Regions from separate parts of the Enterobacter cloacae complex sp. HYC080_NIDB genome, predicted to be linked through region 2. Evidence: predicted binding sites of a transcription regulator. Region 2 holds the regulator's gene; the other holds the start of a gene.
The links. The regulator PhoB, encoded in region 2, activates phosphate uptake and scavenging genes when phosphate is short. The targets are predictions, from matches to a motif close to CTGTCATAAAACTGNCNNAT.
Positions count from the first base shown of each region.

Region 1: a site for PhoB is predicted at 3,795-3,814, ahead of glpT (glycerol-3-phosphate transporter). Genes of this name have one in related genera too.

Region 1 covers NZ_CP114212.1:1,434,313-1,439,695, reverse strand. Annotated here, with positions in the region: gene nrdB (class Ia ribonucleoside-diphosphate reductase subunit beta) at 1-931, shown strand, start outside; gene yfaE (class I ribonucleotide reductase maintenance protein YfaE) at 931-1,185, shown strand; gene glpQ (glycerophosphodiester phosphodiesterase) at 1,267-2,322, opposite strand; gene glpT (glycerol-3-phosphate transporter) at 2,334-3,686, opposite strand; gene glpA (anaerobic glycerol-3-phosphate dehydrogenase subunit A) at 3,939-5,383, shown strand, end outside.
Region 2 covers NZ_CP114212.1:3,532,665-3,538,047, forward strand. Annotated here, with positions in the region: gene proY (proline-specific permease ProY) at 1-217, opposite strand, end outside; gene brnQ (branched-chain amino acid transporter carrier protein BrnQ) at 298-1,617, opposite strand; gene phoR (phosphate regulon sensor histidine kinase PhoR) at 2,027-3,322, opposite strand; gene phoB (phosphate response regulator transcription factor PhoB) at 3,344-4,033, opposite strand; gene sbcD (exonuclease subunit SbcD) at 4,220-5,383, shown strand, end outside.

The DNA.
Region 1 (5,383 bases), 2.1 Mb from region 2:
GGATCACGAAAAGCATATCTTCATCAGCAACCTGAAGTACCAGACGCTGCTGGATTCCATTCAGGGCCGTAGCCCGAACGTGGCACTGCTGCCGCTGATTTCCATTCCCGAGCTGGAAACCTGGGTGGAAACCTGGGCATTCTCCGAGACGATTCACTCCCGCTCTTATACACACATCATCCGCAACATCGTGAACGATCCGGCGGTGGTGTTTGACGATATCGTCACCAACGAGCAGATCCAGAAGCGTGCGGAAGGCATTGCGCACTATTACGACGAACTGATTGAGATGACCAGCTACTGGCACCTGCTGGGTGAAGGTACGCATAACGTGAACGGTAAAACCGTTACCGTGAACCTGCGCGCGCTGAAAAAACAGCTGTACCTGTGCCTGATGAGCGTCAACGCGCTGGAAGCGATCCGCTTCTACGTGAGCTTCGCCTGCTCCTTCGCCTTTGCCGAGCGCAAGCTGATGGAAGGCAACGCCAAAATCATCCGTTTGATCGCCCGTGACGAAGCCCTGCACCTGACCGGCACCCAGCACATGCTGAACCTGCTGCGCAGCGGTACGGATGACCCTGAAATGGCGGAAATCGCCGAAGAGTGCAAGCAGGAGTGCTATGACCTGTTCGTGCTGGCGGCTCAGCAGGAGAAAGAGTGGGCAGACTACCTGTTCCGCGACGGTTCCATGATTGGCCTGAACAAAGACATTCTCTGCCAGTACGTTGAGTACATCACCAACATCCGTATGCAGGCTGTCGGTCTCGACCTGCCGTTCCAGACGCGTTCTAACCCAATCCCGTGGATCAACACCTGGCTGGTGTCCGATAACGTGCAGGTTGCGCCTCAGGAAGTGGAGGTGAGTTCTTACCTGGTCGGTCAGATTGATTCTGAAGTCAACACTGACGACCTGAGCGACTTCCAGCTCTGATGTCACGCGTCACGTTAAGTCTTTCCGGCACTGAGGTGCTGTGTCGGGAGGAGCACCCTTCTCTGCTGGTGGCGCTTGAGGCGCATCAGGTAGAAGTAGAGTACCAGTGTCGTTCCGGCTATTGCGGCTCCTGCCGCTGCCGTCTGGTCGCCGGCCAGGTGGACTGGCTGACTGAACCGCTGGCCTTTATCAACGAAGGGGAAATTTTGCCCTGCTGCTGCCGGGCAAAAGGCGATATTGAGATCGAGATGTAATTGCCCTGGTTCCCTCTCCCTGTGGGAGAGGGTTAGTTCGTAGGCCGGGTAAGGCGCAGCCGCCACCCGGCAATTCCAGTGTTAATCCTTCAAAAAACTCACTGCTTTATCCGGGAAATCCGTAAACAACCCGTCCACGCCCGCCTGGTTATACAACACCTCATAAAGCTGATTCACGTCCGTGGCATACGGCGGCAGCTGGTCTGCGCGCACGGTATACGGATGAACCTGCATCTTGCTGGCATGCGCCTCTTTCACCATCGCCGTCAGCTTCACGTGACCCGGCGTGGAGCCTTCTGCCACCAGCATGTGGTAATCCGGTCCGATGCCGTCAGCGTACTGAGCAATCTGCTTCATCGCGCCCGGCTTAAACATCCAGTCGTAGTTGTAGTTCACCCACTTCCCGTCCGGCTGTTTCTCCTGGGTTTCATTCCAGTCGGTGTAGGCAATCAACTGCACCAGATTGAGCTCCATCCCCATCTTCGGCTCCAGCTCGGTTTTAATGCGCTTCAGCTCGGCGGCGTCAAAACACTGCAGGTAAACTTTGTCCTTCTTGCTGGTGTAGCCGTACTGTTTCAGGACCTCCAGGGTTTTCGCGGCAATATCCTTCCCTTCCTGATGATGGAACCACGGCGCTTTGATTTCCGGGTAGATACCGATATTTTTACCGGTCGAGTGGTTCAGCCCCTGAACAAACTCTATCTCCTCCTGGAAGGTGTGAATACGGAAGTCAGATTTGCCCATCGGGAAACGTCCCGGATAGACCTGTACCTTCTTGCCGTTTTCAATCTCGAACCCTTCGGTAAACTTCAGGGAGCGGATCTCCGCCAGGGTGAAATCAATGGCGTAGAAACGACCATCTTTACGCGCGCGGTCCGGGAAACGCTCCGCTACGTCCGTTACGCGGTCAAGATAGTGGTCATGCAGGACGACCAGCTGGTCGTCCTTCGTCATTACCAGATCCTGCTCCAGATAATCCGCGCCCTGCGCATAGGCCATCGCTTTCGCCGGCAACGTATGCTCCGGCAGATAGCCGCTCGCGCCGCGGTGGGCAATCACGATTTTATCCGCCGCCAGCGCGGAGCCTGTCATCAGGCCCGCCAGCAGCAGACCGGTGGTTAAATGAGATAATTTCATGGGCATGTTCCTTATTGACGACGCGCCAGCACTTCAGCGTGGTGACGTTTCTCACCGATCATTACGACAATCAACAGCAGTACCGCCAGCACGCTACCGCCAATCATCACCATAAAGCCGCCGTCCCAACCGAAGAAGTCCACGGTGTAGCCCACGATGGCGCTCGCCGCGACTGAACCGCCCAGGTAGCCGAACAGGCCGGTAAAGCCTGCCGCCGTGCCCGCCGCTTTTTTCGGTGCCAGTTCCAGGGCATGCAGGCCAATCAGCATGACCGGGCCATAAATCAGGAAGCCGATGACGATCATACAGGCCATGTCTACGCCCGGGTTGCCCGGCGGGTTGAGCCAGTACACCACGGTGGCGATGGTCACCAGGGTCATGAAGAACACGCCTGTTGCACCACGGTTACCTTTAAACACTTTGTCCGACATCCAGCCGCAGATCAGCGTGCCCGGGATCCCCGCGTATTCATACAGGAAGTAGGCCCAGGAGGATTTATCCAGCGCGAAGTGCTTCACCTCTTTCAGGTAGGTCGGTGACCAGTCCAGAATGCCGTAACGCAGCAGATAAACGAACACGTTGGCCACCGCGATGTACCACAGCAGTTTGTTAGGCAGCACGTACTTCATGAAGATCTGCTTCGCGGTCAGCTCTTCTTCGTGCTTCTCGCTGTAATCATCCGGATAGTCGTCTTTATACTCTTCAATCGGCGGCAGGCCGCAGGATTGCGGCGTATCGCGCATCAGCGCGAAGGCAATAATCGCCACCAGAATGGCGCCAAACGCAGGCATGTAGAGCGCAGCGTGCCAGTCGTTGAACCAGGCCATCCCCAGCAGGAACAGCAGCGGCGGAATACCGCCACCCACGTTATGCGCGCAGTTCCACACCGACACAATGCCGCCGCGCTCTTTCTGCGACCACCAGTGCACCATGGTACGTCCGCATGGCGGCCATCCCATCCCCTGGAACCAGCCACAGAGGAACAGCAGCACGAACATAACGGCAATGCTGGAGGTTGCCCACGGCACAAAACCCATGAACAACATCACCGCAGCCGCCAGAATCAGACCGGCGGGCAGAAACACGCGCGGATTCGAGCGATCTGACACGGACCCCATAATGAACTTGGAAAAACCATACGCGATAGAGATCCCCGACAGCGCGAACCCCAGATCGCCGCGTGAAAAGCCCTGCTCCACCAGATACGGCATGGCGAGCGCAAAGTTTTTACGCACAAGATAGTACGCCGCGTACCCGAAGAAGATCCCCAGGAAAATTTGCCAACGCAGACGACGGTATAGCGGATCAATCTCTGCCTCTGGCAGACGCGCCCGATGCGGCGCGGGTTTGAAAATACTGAGCATGACAGCCTCCGTGGCCTTGAATTGAATGAGCAGGTGGCTCGCACCTGAATTCCAGAGCCGGGGATGTTAAGAAATCATGGTGATTGTTACTGTGAATCAACGCACAGATTGTTACAGAAATATGACAGAATGCGCAAAAAAGCGCATGAAATCACGTTTCACTTTCGAATTTCGCGCGTTTATGTTCGAAATCAAACAAACCACAGTTTTCATGTGGCTAAATGATAAAAAAACGAACATTAAGGGAAGACAATGACAATTCACGATCCTCGCTACAGCGATGTGATTATCATTGGCGGTGGTGCCACCGGCGCCGGTATCGCTCGCGATTGCGCCCTTCGCGGATTAAGCGTCACGCTTCTGGAACGCCACGATATTGCCACGGGCGCGACCGGGCGTAACCACGGCCTGCTTCACAGCGGCGCACGATACGCCGTCACTGACGGTGAGTCGGCACGGGAATGTATTGCGGAAAACCAGATCCTCAAGCGTATCGCCCGCCACTGCATTGAACCGACCGATGGCCTCTTTATCACCCTTCCCGAAGATGACCTCGCCTTTCAGGAAACCTTTATCACCGCCTGTAACGCAGCAGGTATTCAGGCGGAGGCCATGGATCCGGCGCGGGCACGGCAGCTGGAACCGTCGGTCAACCCGGCGCTTATTGGCGCAGTGAAAGTCCCGGATGGCACCGTCGATCCGTTCCGCCTGACCGCCGCCAATATGCTGGATGCCCGGGAACATGGGGCGCGCATTCTGACCGGACATGAAGTGACCGGACTTATCCGCGAAGGCCATCGCGTCTGCGGCGTGCGGGTGTTTGATACGCAATACCACGAACACAGCGAGCTGTTTGCCTCCGTCGTCATTAATGCCGCGGGGATCTGGGGGCAGCGCATTGCAGAATACGCTGACCTGTCGGTGCGCATGTTCCCGGCGAAAGGCTCGCTGCTGATCCTCGACCATCGCATCAATAACCATGTGATCAACCGCTGCCGCAAACCGTCTGATGCCGATATCCTCGTGCCGGGCGATACCATTTCGCTGATTGGTACGACCTCAACCCACGTCGACTACAGCGACATTGACTACAACCGCGTGACCGCCGAAGAGGTGGATATCCTGCTGCGTGAAGGCGAGAAACTGGCCCCGGTGATGGCCCAGACGCGTATTCTGCGTGCCTACGCGGGCGTGCGTCCTCTTGTCGCCAGCGATAACGATCCGAGCGGACGTAACGTTAGCCGGGGCATCGTGCTGCTCGACCACGCCGAACGCGACGGCATGGACGGATTTATCACCATTACAGGCGGCAAATTAATGACCTACCGCCTGATGGCCGAATGGGCCACCGATGCAGTCTGCCGCAAGCTGGGGAATACCAAGCCGTGCGTGACGGCAGAACAACCGCTGCCAGGATCGCGTCAGTCCACCGAAAAAACGTTGCAAAAAATCATCTCCCTGCCCGCCCCGCTGCGCGGTTCCGCGATTTACCGCCACGGGGACAGAACGCCGGTCTGGCTCGGCGAAGGTCGGCTGAGCCGCAGCCTGGTGTGCGAGTGCGAAGCCGTCACCGCGGGCGAGGTGCAATACGCGGTGGAGAACCTGACGGTCAAGAGCCTGCTCGATCTCCGCCGTCGCACCCGCGTCGGCATGGGAACCTGCCAGGGTGAACTGTGCGCCTGCCGTGTGGCGGGTCT
Region 2 (5,383 bases):
TGGCAGAAGGATTGTGAACCGACATCTCTCCGAGGGCGCGCATGATGATATACGCCGCCACGCCGCCAATGATGTAGGCCAGCAGAACGCTTGGACCGGCCATTTTGATGGCATCTGCCGAGCCATAAAAAAGACCGGTACCAATCGCAGAGCCCAGCGCCATAAAGCGGATGTGGCGTGTGCTGAGACCACGTTTAAGTTTGTTAGTGCTTTCCATTAAAATCTTGCCATTCAACACGAAAAAACAAAAAACCACGGGGCCTTAAGCCCCGTGGTTAAACAGTTTGTTGCCGTTGATTAATGGGCGTTAGATGCAACCTGGCGCCCTGCAGCACGGTCCCAGATAATCGCCAGAACCAGTGCAACAACGGTAGGCATCAGCCAGGCCAGGCCCTGCTCGGACAGCGGCAGACGCTGTGTCCAGGCGGGCAGAATCGCGGCGAACGCTGATGCTTTAATCCCGTCAAGGATACCAAAAATCAGGCTGATAAACATGGCTGGCGCAATAATTCGTGAGGAGTTATTCCACCACGGACGGGTGAAGCTCAGCACCACCAGCACGATGCACGGCGGATAGATGGCCGTCAGCACCGGAATAGAGACCTGAATCAGGTGGCTCAGACCGAGGTTGGACACCGCCATGGAGAAGATACCGAGGATAAACACCAGGGTGCGGTAAGAGAGCGGCAGATACTGCGCAAAGAACTCAGCACAGGCGCAGGTCAGGCCCACTGCGGTCACCAGACACGCCAGGAAAATCAGCGCCGCCAGCAGCATACTGCCCGCACCACCGAAGGTGTGCTGGACGTAAGCGTGCAGAATAGCCGCACCGTTCGCGTTCTGATCAACCAGCATGGCGCTATCAGAGCCCAGGCGGAACAGCGCCAGATACAGCAGCGTCAGACCCACACCAGCCATCAGGCCAGCCCAGATGGTATAGCGGGTCAGCAGACGCGCTTCGGTCACACCGCGGGAACGCGCGGCGTTAACGATAACAATACCAAACACCATTGCGCCCAGCGTATCCATCGTCAGGTAGCCGTTCACAAAACCGTTAGAGAACGCGGCGTTTTTATAGGCGTCCATTGCGTCGCTGATCGGGCCTGCTGGCCAGATGATAGCGGCCACAGCGAGAACGATCAGGGCGATGATTTTCAGCGGCGCCAGGAAGTTACCCACGGTATCCAGCAGTTTGCCCGGATAGAGGGAGACCAGAATGACAATCGCGAAGTAGACCAGGCTGTAGATAAACAGCGGCATCGGGCCGTCGCCGGTCAGCGGAGCAATCCCCACTTCAAAGGAAACGGTCGCCGTGCGCGGGGTGGCAAACAGCGGGCCCACGGCCAGATAGCAGACGGTGGCCAGCAGAACACCTGCGACTTTGCCAATCGGCGTGCTGAGGCTGTCCACGCCGCCACCGACTTTCGCCAGCGCGACGACGGTCAGTACCGGTAGACCCACGGCAGTAATCAGGAAACCAAACGCAGCGGTCCAGACGTGTTCACCCGCCTGTAAGCCAACCATTGGAGGGAAAATAATGTTGCCTGCGCCAACGAACAGCGCAAATGTCATAAAGCCCAGCGCGATGATGTCACGCGATTTTAAGTGATGGGTCATAAAACCTTACTGCCTGTGGATGTGGTGTTGAAAACATTGAGATTTTCGTTTTCCCTGACGGGACGATACAGCCGAAAAATTGCTCAATTTCAGCGGGAAATGCTCCCGTCCTGGCGTGGAGAAGAATAGTTTTTCGATTTACCACGCAAATACAGTCGGTCTGACAGTATCTGGGGGGCAATTTAAACGCTTATAACGTTTAAAGGCAAGGTGGGATCTCAAAACCAGAACAATATGCCAGCATGAAAATACACGCCAGCACAATACGCTATTTACAGGAAAAACTCATGGCTAATCATGCGAACAAAAAACACCCAGCCGTATATTATTCATCCGCGTTTCGCTTGACTGCAAAGCAAACGGGCCAGCAGATGCTGACCCGTGGAAAGGGAAAATGACACACCTGCCCTCAGGCGGTCTTTTTGGCAATTAATCGTTCCGGAATAACGAAACTGAAGCGGGTTCCTTTCCCCAGCGTACTCTGAATATCAAGTCGGCTTTCGTGGTGATTTACCGCGTGCTTCACAATCGCCAGCCCCAGGCCGCTCCCCCCTGTTTGCCGCGACCGCGCTTTATCCACGCGGTAGAAGCGTTCGGTCAGACGCGGGATATGCTCCGGTGCGATCCCCGGCCCGTTATCTTCCACGCTAAACTCGGCGCCCGTAGGGGTACGGTTCCAGCGCACCATAATATCCGTTCCTTCCGGCGTATGGTTCACTGCGTTGTACACCAGGTTAGATATGGCGCTACGAAGCTCATCCTCACTGCCCAGCACCTTTAGCGTGCTGTCGACCTCGAAGGTCAGGTGATGCTTTTTGTGGCTTAACGTCTGCGCTTCACGCTCCACGACCCGCAGCATCATCGGCACATCTATCGTGTCATTCAGCGCAAGCGTAGGCGCCGCTTCAATCTTCGAGAGCGTCAGCAGCTGCTTCACCAGCCCTTCCATGCGATGCGTTTGCTCGCGCATGGTATGCAGCGCTTTTTCACGCGGCGCACCTTCCAGCGTTTGCTCCTGCATCATCTCCAGATAGCCCTGAAGCACGGTCAACGGAGTACGCAGTTCGTGGCTGACGTTCGCAAAGAAATTACGGCGCGCGCCCTCAAGCTGGTGCATTTGGGTGACATCGCGCGCCACCATCAGCCACTGCTTATCGCTGTAAGGCATCACGCGGATTTCCAGATGGCGACCATTATTGAGCTTCAGATTGTGCGGGCGGGTAAAATCACGCTTTTTCAGATACAGCGTGAATTCGGGATAGCGTAAAAGGTTAAGGATGTTCTGACCGTTATCGTCCGGCCAGCGAAGGCCCAGCAGCTGTTGCGCCAGGCCGTTACACCAGAAGATGGTGCCTTCTTCAGTGGTCAGGATGACCGCATCCGGCAACGACTCCGCCCCGCTGCGAAAACGCTTAATCAGGCTTCCCAGCTCGCGACGGCGCTTTTTATTACGCATCTGCATCTGGTGCAGGCCGTACAGCAGGGGCTCCCAGCTGCCGCTGCCCGGCGGTGGGGTCATACTGCGGTCAACCCACAGCCACCAGGAGAGGCGCAGCAGGTTCCAGAAATGCCAGATCAGCAGCCCGGTGACCGACGCCAGCAGAAACCACGGCAGATGTCCGAGAAAGGCCCCAAGAAGGAAGGCCGGAATACAGCATAAGATCAGTTCAAAGACGAGCCTTTTCCATGACAGACGTTCCAGCACGCGTCACACTCCTGTCATTGTTCAGAAACGGGTCGAAAAACGATAACCCGTGCCGCGGACCGTCTGTACCATGCGATCGTGGCCGCTCAGTTCCAGCGCTTTTCGCAGGCGGCGAATATGTACGTCAACCGTCCGGTCTTCGACATACACGTTAGTTCCCCAGACGTTATTCAGCAACTGCTCGCGGCTGTATACGCGTTCCGGGTGAGTCATAAAGAAGTGCAGGAGTTTAAATTCGGTAGGGCCCATATCGAGGGGGTTTTCGCCGGTCATCACGCGGTGCGAGGTAGGGTCAAGGCTGAGTCCCTGCATCTCTATCACCTCTTCCACCGCCATCGGTGAAATACGGCGCATCACGGCTTTAATGCGGGCGACCAGCTCTTTTGGGGAGAACGGTTTAGTGATGTAATCGTCCGCGCCGGTTTCTAGTCCGCGCACGCGATCCTCTTCCTCTCCGCGCGCCGTGAGCATGACAACCGGGATGTCGCGGGTCAGTGCCTCACGCTTCAGGTGTTTGATAAACTGCAGTCCGGAGCCGCCAGGCAACATCCAGTCCAGCAGAATCAGATCGGGCCAGGGTTCATTCAGCTGGTTCACTGCGCTGTCATAATCTTCCGCTTCAACCGGCTGGAAGCCATTTTGCTCGAGCACGAAGCACACCATTTCACGAATTGGAGCTTCATCTTCTACGACCAGAATACGTCTCGCCATACTTTGCCCTGTCTTATCTTATTAAGTTACACGTTTGTAATTCGGCGCCATTATGCGTCAGATTTATGACAGATTTATGAAAAACATTACCACGGTAGCGGGCAAACCGTTGTTTTATTACAGCGGTTATTTTCCCTTCTCTGAACGTTTATAATCCTGCTTTCTCATTTTTGCCACGGAACCGCTATGCGCATACTTCACACCTCGGACTGGCATCTCGGTCAAAATTTTTACAGCAAAAGCCGTGCGGCTGAACATGAAGCGTTCCTGAACTGGCTGCTGGAGACGGCGCAGGCCCACGAGGTCGATGCGATTATTGTCGCGGGTGACATCTTTGATACGGGGTCGCCCCCCAGCTATGCGCGCGAGCTGTATAACCGCTTCGTGGTGAATTTGCAGCAGACCGGCTGTCATCTGGTGATAGTCGCCGGTAACCATGACTCCGTGGCAACGCTCAATGAATCCCGCGACATTCTGGCGTTTCTCAATACTACCGTCGTCGCCAGCGCCGGGCATGCCCCGCAGATCCTGAAAAAACGCGACGGTACGCCGGGGGCGGTGCTGTGCCCGATCCCCTTTTTACGCCCGCGCGATATCGTACAAAGTCAGGCGGGACTGTCGGGCACGGAAAAGCAGCAACATTTATTACAGGCCATCACCGACTATTATCACCAGCAGCACGCGGATGCCTGCAACCTGCGTGGCGAACAGCCGATACCGGTGATTGCGACCGGGCATCTCACCACCGTTGGGGCCAGTAAAAGTGACGCCGTGCGTGACATCTATATCGGCACGCTGGACGCCTTTCCGGCGCAGAACTTCCCGCCTGCGGACTACATTGCGCTCGGGCATATTCACCGCGCCCAGGTTATCGGCGGCTGCGAACATATTCGCTACTGCGGATCCCCTATTTCGCTCAGTTTCGATGAAACCGGCAAAGCCAAATCCGTGCATCTGGTGAGCTTCAGCGAGGGCAAACTCAGTGCCGTCGAGACGCTGGAGGTGCCGGTCACCCAGCCGCTGGCGGTGCTGAAAGGCGATCTGGAGGCCATCACCGCTCAGCTTGAACAGTGGCGCGGCACCGCGCTTAATCCCCCCGTCTGGCTGGATATCGAAATCACTACGGATGACTACCTGCATGATATGCAGCGAAAAATCCAGGCGCTGACGGAAGACTTGCCGGTAGAGGTCTTACTGGTGCGCCGCAGCCGCGAGCAGCGCGAGAAAATTCTGTTAAGCGCCCAGCGGGAAACGCTCAGCGAGTTGCGGGTAGAAGAGGTGTTTGAGCGCAGGCTCTTGCAGGAGGATATTGACGACGCGAAGCGCGAAAGACTCAGCGAACTGTTCACC